2 regions of the Streptomyces sp. MGP-BFMKR1 genome follow, and region 1 is predicted to be linked to the other one. Evidence: predicted binding sites of a transcription regulator. Region 1 holds the regulator's gene; the other holds the start of a gene.

The links. The regulator HrcA, encoded in region 1, represses chaperone genes, less so after heat shock. The targets are predictions, from matches to a motif close to TTNGCACTCNGNNNNNCNGAGTGCNAA.
Region 2: the regulator HrcA is predicted to act here: its motif matches at 6,243-6,269, upstream of groL (chaperonin GroEL).

Annotation. Positions count from the first base shown of each region.
Region 1 covers NZ_CM173408.1:6,266,113-6,273,711, reverse strand. Annotated here, with positions in the region: gene AC3CHW_RS24985 (16S rRNA (uracil(1498)-N(3))-methyltransferase) at 56-799, opposite strand; gene AC3CHW_RS24980 (nitronate monooxygenase) at 796-1,914, opposite strand; gene dnaJ (molecular chaperone DnaJ) at 2,199-3,332, opposite strand; gene hrcA (heat-inducible transcriptional repressor HrcA) at 3,333-4,349, opposite strand; gene AC3CHW_RS24965 (MBL fold metallo-hydrolase) at 4,549-5,283, shown strand; gene AC3CHW_RS24960 (DUF3097 domain-containing protein) at 5,499-6,350, shown strand; gene AC3CHW_RS24955 (Uma2 family endonuclease) at 6,382-6,954, opposite strand; gene hemW (radical SAM family heme chaperone HemW) at 7,104-7,599, opposite strand, start outside.
Region 2 covers NZ_CM173408.1:5,110,477-5,118,075, reverse strand. Annotated here, with positions in the region: gene AC3CHW_RS20185 (Cmx/CmrA family chloramphenicol efflux MFS transporter) at 1-1,096, shown strand, start outside; gene AC3CHW_RS20180 (DUF4031 domain-containing protein) at 1,244-1,573, opposite strand; gene AC3CHW_RS20175 (hypothetical protein) at 1,573-1,983, opposite strand; gene AC3CHW_RS20170 (MurR/RpiR family transcriptional regulator) at 2,046-3,020, shown strand; gene murQ (N-acetylmuramic acid 6-phosphate etherase) at 3,212-4,159, shown strand; gene groL (chaperonin GroEL) at 4,430-6,055, opposite strand; gene AC3CHW_RS20155 (cold-shock protein) at 7,029-7,232, opposite strand.

The DNA.
Region 1 (7,599 bases):
ACCATGATCATCACAACGCGAGGCGTGAACCGGAACCCCGACCTTAAAACACGGCCTAACCCCACCGACCCGTGCGGCCGAGCAGCAGCGCGAGGGCCGCCGTGCCCGCGGTGGAGGTGCGCAGCACGCTGGGCCCGAGCCGGTAGGGCTGGGCTCCCACGGCGGCGAAGGCGGCCAACTCCTCCGGGGACACGCCGCCCTCGGGCCCGACGACGAGCACGGCCTCGCCCCGCGTCGGCAGCTCGGCCGTGGCCAACGGCTGGGAGCCCTCCTCGTGCAGGACCGCGGCGAAGTCGGCCCGCGACAGCAGCTCGGCCACCTGCGGCGTGGTCATCGCGTCGGCGACCTCGGGGAAACGCAGCCGGCGCGACTGCTTGCCCGCCTCGCGCGCGGTGGCCCGCCACTTGGCGAGCGCCTTGGCGCCCCGCTCGGCGCGCCACTGGGTGATGCAGCGCGCGGCGGCCCACGGCACCACCGCGTCCACGCCGGTCTCGGTCATGGTCTCCACGGCGAGTTCGCCCCGGTCGCCCTTGGGCAGCGCCTGCACGACGGTGATGCGCGGCTGTGGCGCCGGCTCGCCGCGTACCTCGTCCACCTCGACCGTCAGCCGGTCCTTGCCCTCGACGGCGGCCACGGTGCCCGAGACGCCCCGGCCCGCCCCGTCGGTGAGCACGACCTCCTCGCCGACCCGCAGCCTGCGCACCGCGACCGCGTGCCGCCCCTCCGGGCCGGTCAGCGTGAGCGCGGCGCCGACCGCCGCGCCCTCCAGGGTGTCGGCGACGAAGACCGGGGCGCTCACGCCACGTCCCCGGCGCCCGTCCGGGGCTGCGGCGCCGCCAGCCCGGCCCGCGCGGCGAGCCCCGCGCGGGCGGCCTCCAACTCGTCGACGAGGACCTCCACCAGGTGCCCCGCCGGCATCTCCCGGGCCAGCCGGTGCCCCTGGCCCGCCCAGAGCGCCATGCCCTGCGGGTCACCGGCCTTGGCGGCGGCCTTGCGCAACCCGGAGGTGAGGTGATGCACCTGGGGGTAGGCGACGGGGGCGTACGGGCCGTGCTCGCGCAGGAAGCGGTTGGCCAGGCCGCGCGCGGGGCGGCCGGAGAAGGCGCGGGTGAGTTCGGTGCGGGTGAAGGTGGTGTCGGTCATGGCCCGCTTGTGCAGCTCGTGCGCGCCGGACTCGGGACAGACCAGGAACGCCGTGCCGAGCTGTGCGGCGCTGGCGCCGGCCGCCAGCACGGCGGCGATCTGCGTGCCGCGCATCAGTCCGCCGGCGGCGATCAGCGGCAGCGGTACCGCGTCGCGCACCAGCTCGATCAGGGCCAGCAGCCCGAGCCCCGCGCCCATGCCCTGGGCGTGCGGGTCGTCGCGGTGTGTGCCCTGGTGGCCGCCGGCCTCGATGCCCTGGACGCAGACGGCGTCGGCCCCGGCCGCGTGCGCGGCCAGCGCCTCCTCCACGGTGGTGACGGTGACGACCGTCACGGTGCCCACCCGGGCCAGCGCCTCGCACACGGCGCGCGTCGGGCAGCCGAAGGTGAAGGAGACCACCGGCACCGGGTCGTCGAGCAGGATGGCGAGCTTGGCCTCGTAGGCGTCGTCGTTGCCCGAGTCGGGGTCACCGAGCGGCGTCTCGTACCAGGCGGCCTCGCCCGCCAGTTGCTCGGCGTAGACGGCCACGGCCGAGGGGTCGCTGGTCGCGGGCTGCGGCATGAAGAGGTTGACGCCGAAGGGCACGTCGCTCTGCGCCCGCAGGTGCTTGATCTCCTCGTACATCGCCGCCGGCGTCTTGTACCCGGCGGCGAGGAAGCCGAGCCCGCCGGCCGCGCCCACGGCGGCTGCGAGCTGCGGGCGCGAGGCGCCGCCCGCCATGGGGGCCTGCACGATCGGATACCGGGAGAGACCGGTCAACGCGGAGGACATGACCACATCGTGTCACGCCCTCCACAGCACCGGGTAACGCCCCCGAGCGTCCACTGTGTGGACGCCCGACACGCACTCCCCGCCCGCCGGGCACGCGCTGTTCACGCGATGCGCACGCCGCCCACACGTACACAAGCGCCGCCATGCGTCCCGTACCCCGGCGCACCGACGGCTCCCGCGCCGGCGCACCGACGCGAAGGGCGCCGACGCGAAGGGCGCCGATCCCGTACGCAACGGAATCGGCGCCCACCGGCGATTACGGCCCGAGTCAGCCGGGCCGGGCCTCAGCGGCCGTTGAACGCGTCCTTGAGCCGCGAGAACAGCCCCTGCTGGCCTGGCTTGAATTCGCCCAGCGGACGCTCCTCGCCACGCAACTTGGCCAACCGGCGCAGGAGTTCCTCCTGCTCGGGGTCGAGCTTGCTCGGGGTGGTGACCTCGACGTGCACGATCAGCTGGCCCCGGCCGCCGCCGCGCAGGTGCGTCACGCCGCGTCCGTGCAGCGGGACGGACTGGCCGGACTGGGTGCCCGGCCGGATGTCGATCTCCTCCAGGCCGTCCAGCGTCTCCAGCGGCACCTTGGTGCCGAGCGCCGCCGCGGTCATCGGGATGGTGACCGTGCAGTGCAGGTCGTCACCGCGGCGCTGGAAGACGGGGTGCGCGGCCTCGTGGATCTCCACGTACAGGTCGCCGGCGGGGCCGCCGCCCGGGCCGACCTCGCCCTCGCCCGCGAGCTGGATGCGGGTGCCGTTGTCCACGCCTGCGGGGATCTTGACCGTCAGCGTGCGGCGCGAGCGCACCCGTCCGTCGCCCGCGCACTCGGGGCACGGCGTGGGCACCACGGTGCCGAAGCCCTGGCACTGCGGGCACGGCCGCGAGGTCATGACCTGTCCGAGGAAGGAGCGGGTGACCTGGGAGACCTCGCCGCGACCGCGACACATGTCACAGGTCTGCGCCGAGGTGCCGGGCGCGGCCCCCTCGCCGCTACAGGTCGTGCACACGATCGCCGTGTCGACCTGGATCTCCTTGGTGGTCCCGAACGCCGCCTCGTCCAGCTCGATGTCGAGCCGGATCATGGCGTCCTGGCCGCGCCGGGTCCGCGAGCGCGGGCCGCGCTGGGACGCGGTGCCGAAGAAGGCGTCCATGATGTCGGAGAAGTTGCCGAAGCCGGCGCCGAAGCCGCCCTGGCCGCCGCCCGACGCGTTGGACAACGGGTCGCCGCCGAGGTCGTAGACCTGCTTCTTCTGCGGGTCCGACAACACCTCGTAGGCGGCGTTGATCTCCTTGAAGCGCTCTTGCGTCTTCGGGTCGGGGTTGACGTCCGGGTGAAGCTCACGCGCGAGCCTGCGGAACGCCTTCTTGATCTCGTCCTGAGAGGCATCGCGCCGCACGCCCAGGACGGCGTAGTAGTCCGTCGCCACTTACGACTCCGCCAGGATCTGTCCGACGTATCGTGCCACTGCGCGTACCGCTCCCATCGTTCCGGGGTAGTCCATGCGGGTCGGTCCGACCACGCCGAGTTTTGCGACTGCCTCGTCGCCCGAACCGTAGCCGACAGCGACCACGGATGTGGAGTTCAGGCCCTCGTGAGCGTTCTCATGACCGATTCGCACGGTCATGCCCGAATCCTTGGCCTCGCCGAGCAGCTTCAGGAGGACGACCTGCTCCTCCAGGGCCTCAAGCACCGGCCGGATGGTGAGCGGGAAGTCATGGCCGAACCGGGTGAGGTTGGCCGTGCCGCCGATCATCAACCGCTCTTCGGTCTCCTCGACCAGCGTCTCAAGCAGCGTCGCCAGGACCGTGGAGACCGTACCCCGGTCCTCCTGCTCGAACGATTCCGGCAGGTCCTGCACGAGTTGCGGCACGTCGGCGAACCTGCGCCCCACCACCCGGCTGTTCAGCCGCGCCCGCAGGTCCGCCAGGGCCGTCTCGCCCACGGGCGCCGGGCAGTCCACCATCCGCTGCTCGACCCGGCCCGTGTCGGTGATCAGGACGAGCATCACGCGCGCGGGCGCGAGCGCGAGCAACTCGACGTGGCGCACCGTGGAGCGGGTCAGGGACGGGTACTGCACCACCGCGACCTGGCGGGTGAGCTGCGCCAAGAGCCGCACCGTGCGCCCCACCACGTCGTCGAGGTCCACCGCGCCGTCCAGGAAGTTCTGGATGGCCCGGCGCTCGGGCGGCGAGAGCGGTTTCACACCGGCCAGCCGGTCCACGAACAGGCGGTAGCCCTTGTCGGTGGGGATGCGGCCGGCGCTGGTGTGCGGCTGGGCGATGAAGCCCTCGTCCTCGAGCGCGGCCATGTCGTTACGCACCGTGGCCGGCGAGACGCCGAGCTGGTGCCGCTCGGTCAACGCCTTGGAGCCCACCGGCTCCTCCGTGCCGACGTAGTCCTGGACGATGGCGCGAAGAACCTCAAGTCTGCGTTCGCTCAGCACCGCGCACACCTCCAGTCAAACCGTCTATCAGGGGACTTTTCCTGGCACTCATCGCGCCCGAGTGCCAAATCCCCTGAGCCAGTGTACGGCCGGTCACCGCGATCCGGGCAAGAGTGGCCCCGGCCGCTGGTGGGCGGGGGCTGGAAACCGCCGCCGCACCGGCCGGGCGCGCCGCCCCGCCGGGGGCTAGCGTCTCCCCATGGACAGCGTGACGGAAGAGCGCGTGCGCGAGCGCTGGGAGATGCTGGCGCCGGACGTCGCCCGGCGCCGGCTGCCCGGCTGGGACGCCACGGTCGGGGCCGTGGCCGGCCCGGAGGGCGTCCTCGTGGTGGACACCGGGGCGACGCTGCGTGAGGGCGCCGAGATCCGCCGCGAGGTGCGCGCCCTGTTCGGCCGCCCGGTCACCCACGTCGCCCTCACCCACCCGCACTTCGACCACGTGCTCGGCACGGCCGCCTTCGCCGGCGTGCAGGTCTACGGGGCGGCGGGGCTCGCGGACGTGCTGGAGCGGGGACGCGAGGCGCTGCGCGCGGACGCGGTGCGCCACGGCGCCGACCCCGAGGCGGTCGCCGAGGCCGTCGACCTGCTGGTCTGCCCGCGCCACTCGGTGAGCGGCGAGGTGACCATCGGGCTCGGCGCCGGACGCCAGGTGTTGCTGGCCAACGTCGGCCCCGGCCACACCGGGCACGACCTGACCGTCCTGGTGCCGGGCCGGCCCGAGGTCGTCTTCTGCGGCGACCTGGTCGAGGAGTCCGGCGAGCCGCAGGCGGGCCCGGACGCGGTCCCGGCCCGGTGGCCGGCGGCCCTGGACCGGCTGCTGGCCCTCGGCGGCGAGGACGCGGTGTACGTGCCGGGGCACGGGGCGGTGGTGGACGCGGCGTACGTCCGCGCGCAACGCGCGGAGTTGGCCCGCCGCTACGCGACGGCGCCCTGACCGGCGCCCGCCGGCCGAACCACGCGCGGGGCACGCGCCGGCGCGCCCGCCGGCGGACCAGGCAGCAAGCGGGCCGGGCGGCAAGTGGGCCCGGGCGGGGTGGGCGTACGCGCTACGGCGCACGCGGTGGCGGCTCGCGGCAGCGCGCACGCGGGGTGCGCGGGGTGCGGTGGGTGCGCGGGGCGGGCGCCGGGGCGGAAGCTATCGTCTGCCGCATGCGCAGCAGACAGTACGGGCCCGACCTGACCCCGCCCTGGAAGAAGCCCACGTCCGTGCCCGAGGTGGCGGCCGAGGTGGATCTCGTGGTGGAGGAGGTGGCCACCGGCTTCTGCGGCGCCGTCATCCGCTGCGAGAAGACCGCCGAGGGCCCGACCGTCACCCTGGAGGACCGGTTCGGCAAGCACCGGGTGTTCCCGCTGAGCCCGGCCGGCTTCCTGCTGGAGGGCCGCCCGGTCACCCTCGTTCGGCCACGGCCCGGCGCGGGCGGACAGACGGCGGCCGGGGGCGGCGGGAAGCCGCGCACCGCGTCCGGCTCGCTCGCCGTCCCCGGGGCGCGCGCCCGGGTCGCCCGCGCCGGGCGCATCTACGTGGAGGGCCGCCACGACGCCGAACTGGTCGAGCGGGTGTGGGGCGATGACCTGCGCATCGAAGGCGTGGTCGTGGAGTACCTGGAGGGCGTCGACGACCTGCCCGCCATCGTCCGCGAGTTCGCCCCGGCCCCGGACGCCCGGCTCGGCGTCCTGGTCGACCACCTGGTGCCCGGCTCCAAGGAGTCCCGCATCGCGGCGGAGGTCAGCGCGGGCGGCAGCGACGTACTCGTCGTCGGACACCCGTACATCGACATCTGGCAGGCCGTGAAGCCCGCGTCGCTGGGCATTCCGGCCTGGCCGGTGATCCCGCGCGGCCAGGACTGGAAGACGGGCGTGTGCCGCGCCCTGGGCTGGCCGGAGAACACGGGCGCGGCCTGGCAGAAGATCCTGGGCTCGGTCCACTCGTACAAGGACCTGGCGCCGGAACTGCTCGGCCGCGTCGAGGAGTTGATCGACTTCGTCACGGCCCCGGCGTGACGGGGCGGCGCCACGGCCCGGGTGTGACGGGCTACGAACCCGCCGGCAGGGTGCCGAACTCCGAGGTGTCCAGCTCGATGCCGAGCGCGCCGATCGGCACCGGCTCGCCGAACTCGCTGGTCCGCTCCGTCCGGTAGTCGGCCGCCTCGCCCGAGCCGCGCGGCTCGGTCAGCAGCACGCAGGTCGCCGCGTACGGGTCGACGATCAGGTACGCGGGGACCTGCCCGGCGGCGTAGATCGAGCGCTTGGTGACGTGGTCCCGGTGCTTGCTGGTCTTCGAGACGACCTCCAGGAGGAGGGTGGTCGCCGGGGCGGGCACGAGCCGGGAGCGACCGTCGAAGGCGCCGTGCTCGATGACGACGAGATCCGGCTGCGGCTCGCTGACCTCGCCGGGGATGGCGATGTCCTGCGTCGCCACCGGATACCAGCGGTTCTGCGGGATCTGGTCCCGTACGCGCGTGACGATCATGTTGTGGGCCCGGTCGGGCCCGCCCGTCATGACGATCTCCCCTCGGAGCAGCTCCGCCCTGAGTTCGCCGGGGGCCTCCAGCGTCGCGAAGATCTCCCTGATGTCGGTCACCAGACGGGCCTTCGCACCGCTCATCTCCGTGGACCTCCCTCTGTACGCCGCGACGTGTGGGGACAGCGTAGGGACGGCCGGGATCGGAGCGGCGGGCGTCCACACGCGTTCACCCGTTCGAGCGGCCAGCCCGCCGGCCGCTCCGTCCGCCAGTCAGTCCGCCGCTTTGTCCGTCAGTCGACGAGGTCCCGGACCACCGCGTCGGCCAGCAGTCGGCCACGCAGGGTCAGCACGGCGCGGCCCCGCTCGTACGGGCCCGGCTGTAGCAGGCCGTCGGACAGGGCGCGCGCCGCGGCGCGTGCGCCGGCGGGGGCGAGGATGTCCAGCGGGCAGCCGTCCGCGAGCCGCAGTTCCAGCAGGATGCGCTCCACGCGGCGGTCCTCGGCGCTCAGCACCTCGCGCCCCGCGCCGGGCGAGCGCCCCTCGGTGAGCGCCTGCGCGTACGCCCCCGGGTGCTTCACGTTCCACCAGCGCACGCCGCCCACGTGGCTGTGCGCCCCGGGGCCCGCGCCCCACCAGTCGGCGCCGCGCCAGTACAGCTCGTTGTGCCGGCAGCGGCCGGCCTCGGCGGTGGCCCAGTTCGACACCTCGTACCAGGCGAACCCCGCGGCCGTGAGCGTCTCCTCGGTGATCAGGTACCGGTCGGCGTGCACGTCGTCGTCGGTCATC
Region 2 (7,599 bases), 1.2 Mb from region 1:
CACCCTGCGGCTGCCGCGCCGGACGACCCTGATCGCCCTGCTGACCGTCTTCGGGCTCGGCCAGATAGCCGGCGCGGTCGCCCCCACGTACGCCGTGTTGTTCGTCTCCCGCGTCATCAGCGCGCTCGCGTGCGCCGGGTTCTGGGCCGTGGGCGCTTCGGTGGCCGTCTCGCTGGTGCCGGTGACCGCGCGGGCCCGGGCGATGGCCGTGATGGTCGGCGGGCTGAGCATCGCCAACATCGCCGGCGTGCCCGCCGGCGCGTTCCTCGGCCAGCACGCCGGCTGGCGGGCCGCCTTCTGGGCGGTGGCGGGGCTGTCCGCGCTCGGGCTCGTCGGCGTCATCGCCCTCGTGCCCCGTACGGCGCCCGCGACCGGCGACGACGCGCCCTCGCTCCGCCGGGAGCTGCTCATCTACCGGGACCGGCAGGTGTGGCTCGCGCTGGTCACCACGGCCCTGAACGGCGGCGCCGTCTTCGCCCTGTTCTCCTATCTCGCGCCGCTGCTCACCGACACCGCGGGCCTGAAGGAGAGCTGGGTGCCGACGGTGCTCGGCCTGTTCGGCGTCGGCGCCCTGATCGGCACCGCCATCGGTGGGCGCATCGCGGACGCGCACCTCTTCGGCACCATCTACGGCGGCATCATGGCCTCCACGGCCGTGCTCACGCTGCTGGCGCTCACCGCTCAGTGGCCGGCCGCCGCCGTCACCCTGTCGCTGCTGCTCGGCGTCACCGCCTTCACCACGGCACCGGCGCTCAACGCCCGGATGTTCAACGTCGCGAGCGCGGCGCCCACCCTGGCCGGGGCCACCACGACCTCGGCGTTCAACATCGGCAACACGGTCGGCCCCTGGCTCGGCGGCCTGGTCATCGGCGCCGGCTGGGGCTACCCGGCCGTCGCCTGGACCGCCGCCGCGCTGGCCGCCCTCGCGGTCGGCACCACGGCCGTGGCCTCCCGCCTGCACCAGCGGAGCGCCGCCACCGAGCCCGGCACCCGCGTGGTGGCCAGCTCGGCCAGCTCGGCCAGCTCCGCGCCGAAGCCCGCCGCCCTGGCCAAGACCGACACCACCACGGCGGCGGAGCCCTGCTCCACCACCTGAGCCCGCACCGGCCAGCGGGCGGGCGGCCCTGAACCCCGGGCCCGCCCGCCCCGGCGGCCCGGCGACGTTTACGCAGGTCGCGCGGGCCGCGCAACCGCGTGACCACGGGACACCGGGTTGCGGACCCTGTGGGCCACGGGACCACGACTACGGGGCGGCGCCGCCCGCCGAGCCCGGGTCGCCCAGGCTGTCGTCGCGCAGCGGGGCCGCGCCGTCGGTGCCCTGCTTCGGCCGGCGCAGCCCGGCCCCGGTGAGCCGGCGCACCAACTCCTTGCTGCTCACCTCGATCGCGCCGGCCTCCACCGCCGCCGCGTAGCTGGCCGACGGCAGGTCGTAGTGGTCGCGGTCGAAGCCGCGCCGTGGGACGCCGATGCGCTCGGCGAACTCGTGCAGCTCCGCGTACGAGACGTCGCTGATCAGGTGCGACCACATGCGGCCGTGCCCGGGCCACACGGGCGGGTCGATGTACACGGCCATCAGTGCTCGTCCTCGGCCTCGCGGTCGCGTCTCGGGCCGCGGCCCCCGCCGCCCGACACCACGGAGCCCAGCGCGCCCACCCGGGCGACCGCGACCGTGGTCTTGGCGCACACCCAGTGCGGGTCGGCGCCCAACTCGGGCTCCACCTCAAGGGCGTGCGGGTCGCCCCCGCCCACGCACACCGGGCACAGCGGCCACCGCCCGTACCGCTCAAGCAGGGCGTCCTGGACGTCCTGGGCCACCAGGCCGGCCACGAACTCCGAGCCCTCGGGCCACTGCTCGACCCACCACCGGCGGTGCGCCACCGCGTCCTCCACGAGCGAGACCACGTCCGCCCGTGCCACGTCCCCCGCCGACAGATCGGCGAGCACCAGCGCCCGCGCCATGTGCAGTGTCTGTTCGAGCTCCATGCCTCCATTGTCAGGGGCACCAAGGGTTGACGCCCGCCACGACTGAAAATACCTTTCAAAGAGTGAGCAGCAGACTGAAAGAAACTTTCACCGGCGGCGGTGGCCCGCGCGGTGCCGCCGCGCCGTCCGGGCCGCTGGCCCCGGCCGCGGCTCCGGCACCGGCCCCGGCGGCCCTGACGGCCAAGGTCCGCGCCCTGGCCCCGACCATGACCCGTTCCATGCAGCGGGTCGCCGAGACGGTCGCCGCCGACCCGGCCGGCTGCGCCGCGCTCACCGTCACCGGCCTCGCCGCGCGCACCGGCACCAGCGAGGCCACCGTCGTGCGCACCGCCCGCGTCCTGGGCTACCCGGGCTACCGGGACCTGCGGCTCGCCCTCGCCGCGCTCGCCGCCCAACAGGCCGCCGGCCGCGCGCCGGCCGTCACCGCCGACATCGCGGTGGACGACCCGATATCCGACGTGGTCGCCAAGCTGGCCCAGGAGGAGCAGCAGTGCCTGGCGGACACCGCCGCCGCCCTCGACCCGGTCCAGCTCGACGCGGCCGTGGCGGCGCTGGTGGCCGCCCGCCGCGTGGACGCGTACGGCATCGCCGCCTCCGGACTGGTCGGCCAGGACCTGGTGCAGAAGCTGCTGCGGATCGGGCTGATCGCGCACGCCCACACCGACCCGCACCTGGCGGTCACCAACGCCGTGCAGCTCCGGCCGGGTGACGTGGCCATCGCGATCACGCACTCGGGTCGCACCATCGACGTCATCGAGCCGTTGCGCACGGCCTTCGACCAGGGCGCGACGACGGTGGCGATCACCGGGCACCCGGAGGCCGAGGTCGCCCAGTACGCGGACCTGGTGCTGACCACCTCCACCGCCCGCGAGAGCGAGCTGCGACCGGCCGCGATGTCCAGCCGTACGAGCCAACTCCTCGTCGTGGACTGCCTGTTCGTCGGCGTCGCGCAGCGCACGTACGCCACCGCGGCCCCGGCCCTGTCGGCCTCCTACCAGGCGCTGGCGCACCGCCACGACCCGCGCCCGGGCCACTGAGCCCCACCCGCCGCTCCCGTACGCCGACCGCGAGACCCCGCCCGCGCGGCGTCGCCCGCACCCGCACCCGCGCCCGCGCCCGCGCCCGCGCCCCCGAACCCGTACGCGCACCAGCCGTACCGGCCGCGCCATCCGCACCAGCTCTCTCCTGCGAACCTCCCTCATCCGTACCGAGAAAGAGCCCCCGTCGCATGAACCCCAGCACCCAGGGCCAAGCGCCCGACCGGCTCCGTGCCGAGCTCGACACCCTCACGACCGAGGCGTTCCGCCCCGAGCTGGCCGACGTCGACCGGCTCAACACGCTCGCCATCGCCCGCCTGATGAACGCGGAGGACGCCGCCGTCCCCACCGCCGTCGCCGAGCGGCTTCCCGAGGTGGCCGCCGCGATCGACGCGATCGCCGCGCGGATGGCCGACGGCGGCCGGCTGATCTACGCGGGCGCGGGCACCGCGGGCCGGCTCGGGGTGCTCGACGCCAGCGAGTGCCCGCCCACCTTCAACGCGGCCCCCGACCAGGTCATCGGCCTCATCGCGGGCGGCCCGGACGCGCTGGTGACCTCGATCGAGGGCGCCGAGGACAGCGCCGAGCTGGCCGCCGCCGACCTGGCCGCGCTGAAGCTGACCGACCGCGACAGCGTGGTGGGCGTCTCCGCGTCGGGGCGCACGCCGTACGCCGTCGGGGCCGTGACCTACGCGCGCGAGCGCGGCGCCCTGACGGTGGGGCTGGCCTGTAACGCGGGCTCGGCCCTCGCGGCTGCCGCCGAGCACGGCATCGAGGTCGTGGTCGGCCCCGAAATGCTCACCGGCTCCACCCGGCTCAAGGCGGGCACGGCCCAGAAGCTGGTGCTCAACATGGTCTCGACGCTGACCATGATCCGCCTGGGCAAGACGTACGGGAACCTGATGGTGGACGTGCGGGCGTCGAACGAGAAGCTGCGCGCCCGCTCGCGCCGCATCGTGGCGCTGGCCACCGGCGCGCCGGACGACGCGATCGAGGCGGCTCTCGCGGCCACCGGCGGCGAGGTGAAGAACGCCATCCTCACCCTCCTCGCGGACGCGGACGCCGCGACGGCCGAGCGGCTGCTCGCGGAGGCGAACGGCCACCTCAGAGCGGCGATCGACGCCGCCCGCGCGACCTGAGCCCGGCGGATCGGGACAGCCCGCACGCACGGCAGCCCACACGGCCCGACGGCCCACACGGCACGGGCAGCCCGCACGGTCCGCGCGGCCTGAGCCTCCCGCGCGGCCGGAGGCCGACGGCCCGCGCGGGCCCAGCCGGGCCCGACCCGCGCCGCCCGGGCCCGGTCCCCGGGAAATCCGCCCCGATGAACCGGGCCCGGACGCGCCCGAGGGCGGCACCCGCGGGGGGTGCCGCCCTCGTTCGTAGGAACAGCCGATCCGCGAGGCGGATCAGAAGTCCATGTCACCGCCCGGCATGCCGCCCGGCGCGCCCGCGGGGGCGGCCTTCTCCGGCTTGTCGGCGATGACGGCCTCGGTGGTGAGGAACAGCGCGGCGATCGACGCGGCGTTCTGCAGCGCGGAACGCGTCACCTTGGCCGGGTCGATGATGCCCTCGGCCACCAGGTCGACGTACTCGCCGGTCGCGGCGTTCAGGCCGTGACCCGGGGTCAGGTTGCGCACCTTCTCCACGACGACGCCACCCTCAAGGCCGGCGTTGACCGCGATCTGCTTGAGCGGGGCCTCCAGGGCCAGGCGCACGGCCTGCGCACCGGTGGCCTCGTCGCCCTCCAGCTCCAGCTTCTCGAAGACCGAGGAAGCCTGCAGCAGGGCCACGCCACCACCGGCGACGATGCCCTCCTCGACGGCGGCCTTGGCGTTGCGCACCGCGTCCTCGATGCGGTGCTTGCGCTCCTTCAGCTCGACCTCGGTGGCGGCACCGGCCTTGATGACGGCCACGCCGCCGGCCAGCTTCGCCAGGCGCTCCTGGAGCTTCTCGCGGTCGTAGTCCGAGTCCGAGTTCTCGATCTCGGCGCGGATCTGGTTGACCCGGCCCTGGACCTGGTCGCTGTCGCCGGCACCGTCGACGATGGTGGTCTCGTCCTTGGTGATGACGACCTTGCGGGCGCGGCCCAGCAGGTCGAGACCGGCGTTCTCCAGCTTGAGGCCGACCTCCTCGGAGATGACCGTGCCACCGGTGAGGATGGCGATGTCGCCGAGCATGGCCTTGCGGCGGTCACCGAAGCCCGGGGCCTTGACGGCGACGGACTTGAAGGTGCCACGGATCTTGTTGACCACGAGGGTGGACAGGGCCTCGCCCTCGACGTCCTCGGCGATGATCAGCAGCGGCTTGCCCGACTGCATGACCTTCTCAAGGAGCGGGAGCAGGTCCTTCACCGCGGAGATCTTGGAGTTGACGATCAGGATGTACGGGTCGTCCAGGGACGCCTCCATACGCTCCATGTCCGTCGCGAAGTACGCGGAGATGTAGCCCTTGTCGAAGCGCATGCCCTCGGTGAGCTCCAGCTCAAGACCGAAGGTCTGCGACTCCTCGACGGTGATGACGCCTTCCTTGCCGACCTTGTCCATCGCCTCGGCGATGAGCTCGCCGATCTGGGTGTCAGCGGCGGAGATGGAGGCGGTGGAGGCGATCTGCTCCTTGGTCTCCACGTCCTTGGCCTGCTCGAGGAGCTGCGCGGAGACGGCCTCGACGGCACGCTCGATGCCGCGCTTGAGGGCCATCGGGTTGGCGCCGGCGGCGACGTTCCGCAGGCCCTCCTTGACGAGCGCCTGGGCCAGGACGGTCGCGGTCGTCGTGCCGTCACCGGCGACGTCGTCCGTCTTCTTCGCGACCTCCTTGACCAGCTCGGCGCCGATCTTCTCGTACGGGTCTTCGAGCTCGATCTCCTTGGCGATGGACACACCATCGTTGGTGATCGTGGGCGCGCCCCACTTCTTCTCAAGGACGACGTTGCGGCCCTTGGGGCCGAGGGTGACCCGGACGGCGTCGGCGAGCTGGTTCATCCCGCGCTCGAGACCGCGCCGTGCCTCCTCGTCGAACGCGATGATCTTGGCCATGTGAAGTGGTCCTCCCAGGACTGGGGGTCCCCCCGGCCAGTGGCTGGGGGAGGGTGGATACTCCGGACCGCGCGCGGCGCCCGCGACGGACGGCCTGCCTGCCGAGTGGTTCCTTCCCACCCGACCTGCGGGCCTCACCGACCCGGTCCTGCTGTCACTCTCGACATCAGAGTGCTAACGCCAATGATTAGCACTCGGCACCCCCGAGTGCAAGGCGCGCTCCGCAGGAGCGTCGATGAGGGGTGGTGGTCGGGGACGCCATCAGTGGGTGTCGCTCCGCAGGAGCGTCGATGAGGGGCGGTGGTCGGGGACGCGGTGGGCGCAAGGCGCGCCCCGCAGGAGCGTCGTTGAGGGGTGGTGGTCGGGGACGCCATCAGTGGGTGTCGCTCCGCAGGAGCGTCGATGAGGGGCGGTGGTCGGGGACGCCATCAGTGGGTGTCGCTCCGCAGGAGCGTCGTTGAGGGGTGGTGGTCGGGGACGCGGCGGGCGCAAGGCGCGCTCCGCAGGAGCCTCGCTGCGAGGCGGTGGTCGGGGACGCCGTTCGCAGGTGCGCCACCACGGGAGCCCCGACTCACATTCGCCGTACGCAGTCGCAACGCCCGGGAAGAAAAGGCGGGCCGCCGGGGCGCGGCCCGCGGGGCGCCGGGGGCCGTACGAGCCGTCGGCGGGGGCGCCCGGCGCGGTGGTGTGGGCCGGGGCGGGTCGGGGTGGGACAGGGTGAGCGTGCGCCGTGTGCGAGCCGTACACGCGGCGGCCACGTCCCCGACACGAGCCGGTCCGCCCGCCCGTGCGCCAGCGGTCGTGGACGCGCGCGCCAGCGGGTTCCGAGGGGCGCGCCAGTCGCGTACCACCGCGCGTGACCCGGGCCGCCAGCGGGGCGTGCCGTGGGGTCAGGGCGGGCCGGGGCGCGCGAAGGGCCCGCACCCCCCTGCCGAGGGTGCGGGCCCTTGTTCGCGCTGCAGTCGGTCGGCGCTCAGCCGGCCACGCGGACCATGTCCGCCTGCGGCCCCTTCTGGCCCTGCGAGATCTCGAACTCGACCCGCTGGCCTTCCTCAAGGGTGCGGTACCCGTCCATCTGGATCGCGCTGTAGTGGACGAACACGTCCGCACCACCGTCGACCGCGATGAAGCCGTACCCCTTCTCCGCGTTGAACCACTTGACGGTGCCCTGAGCCATTCCTAACTCCCCTATTGCTGGCCCTTGCGCAGGACCGCACTCCGCGGACCCGGGTCAGACCTCACCCCTGAGAAACCCCAACCTTGCGGAAAGGGGACCCCTGGGGCGTGCGCCGGAACGCGTCGACCGCCGCTGAATGTATCTGCCCAGATGCCCAGAGCAACAGGTCAATCGGACGAGAATTCTGGGCGCGCGTCATCGGCCATACGAGGTGAACTCCGGTGATTACCGGTCAAGTCGGGCCGGACATGGCGGGAGCAACCCGGCAAATCATGTCCACACTTCACGCACATTTTGACGAGCCGCTGCCGCTTCCGCGTGCGGGCCCGTAAGAGAGGGAGGGAGATCAGTTCAACCTTATCGCGGT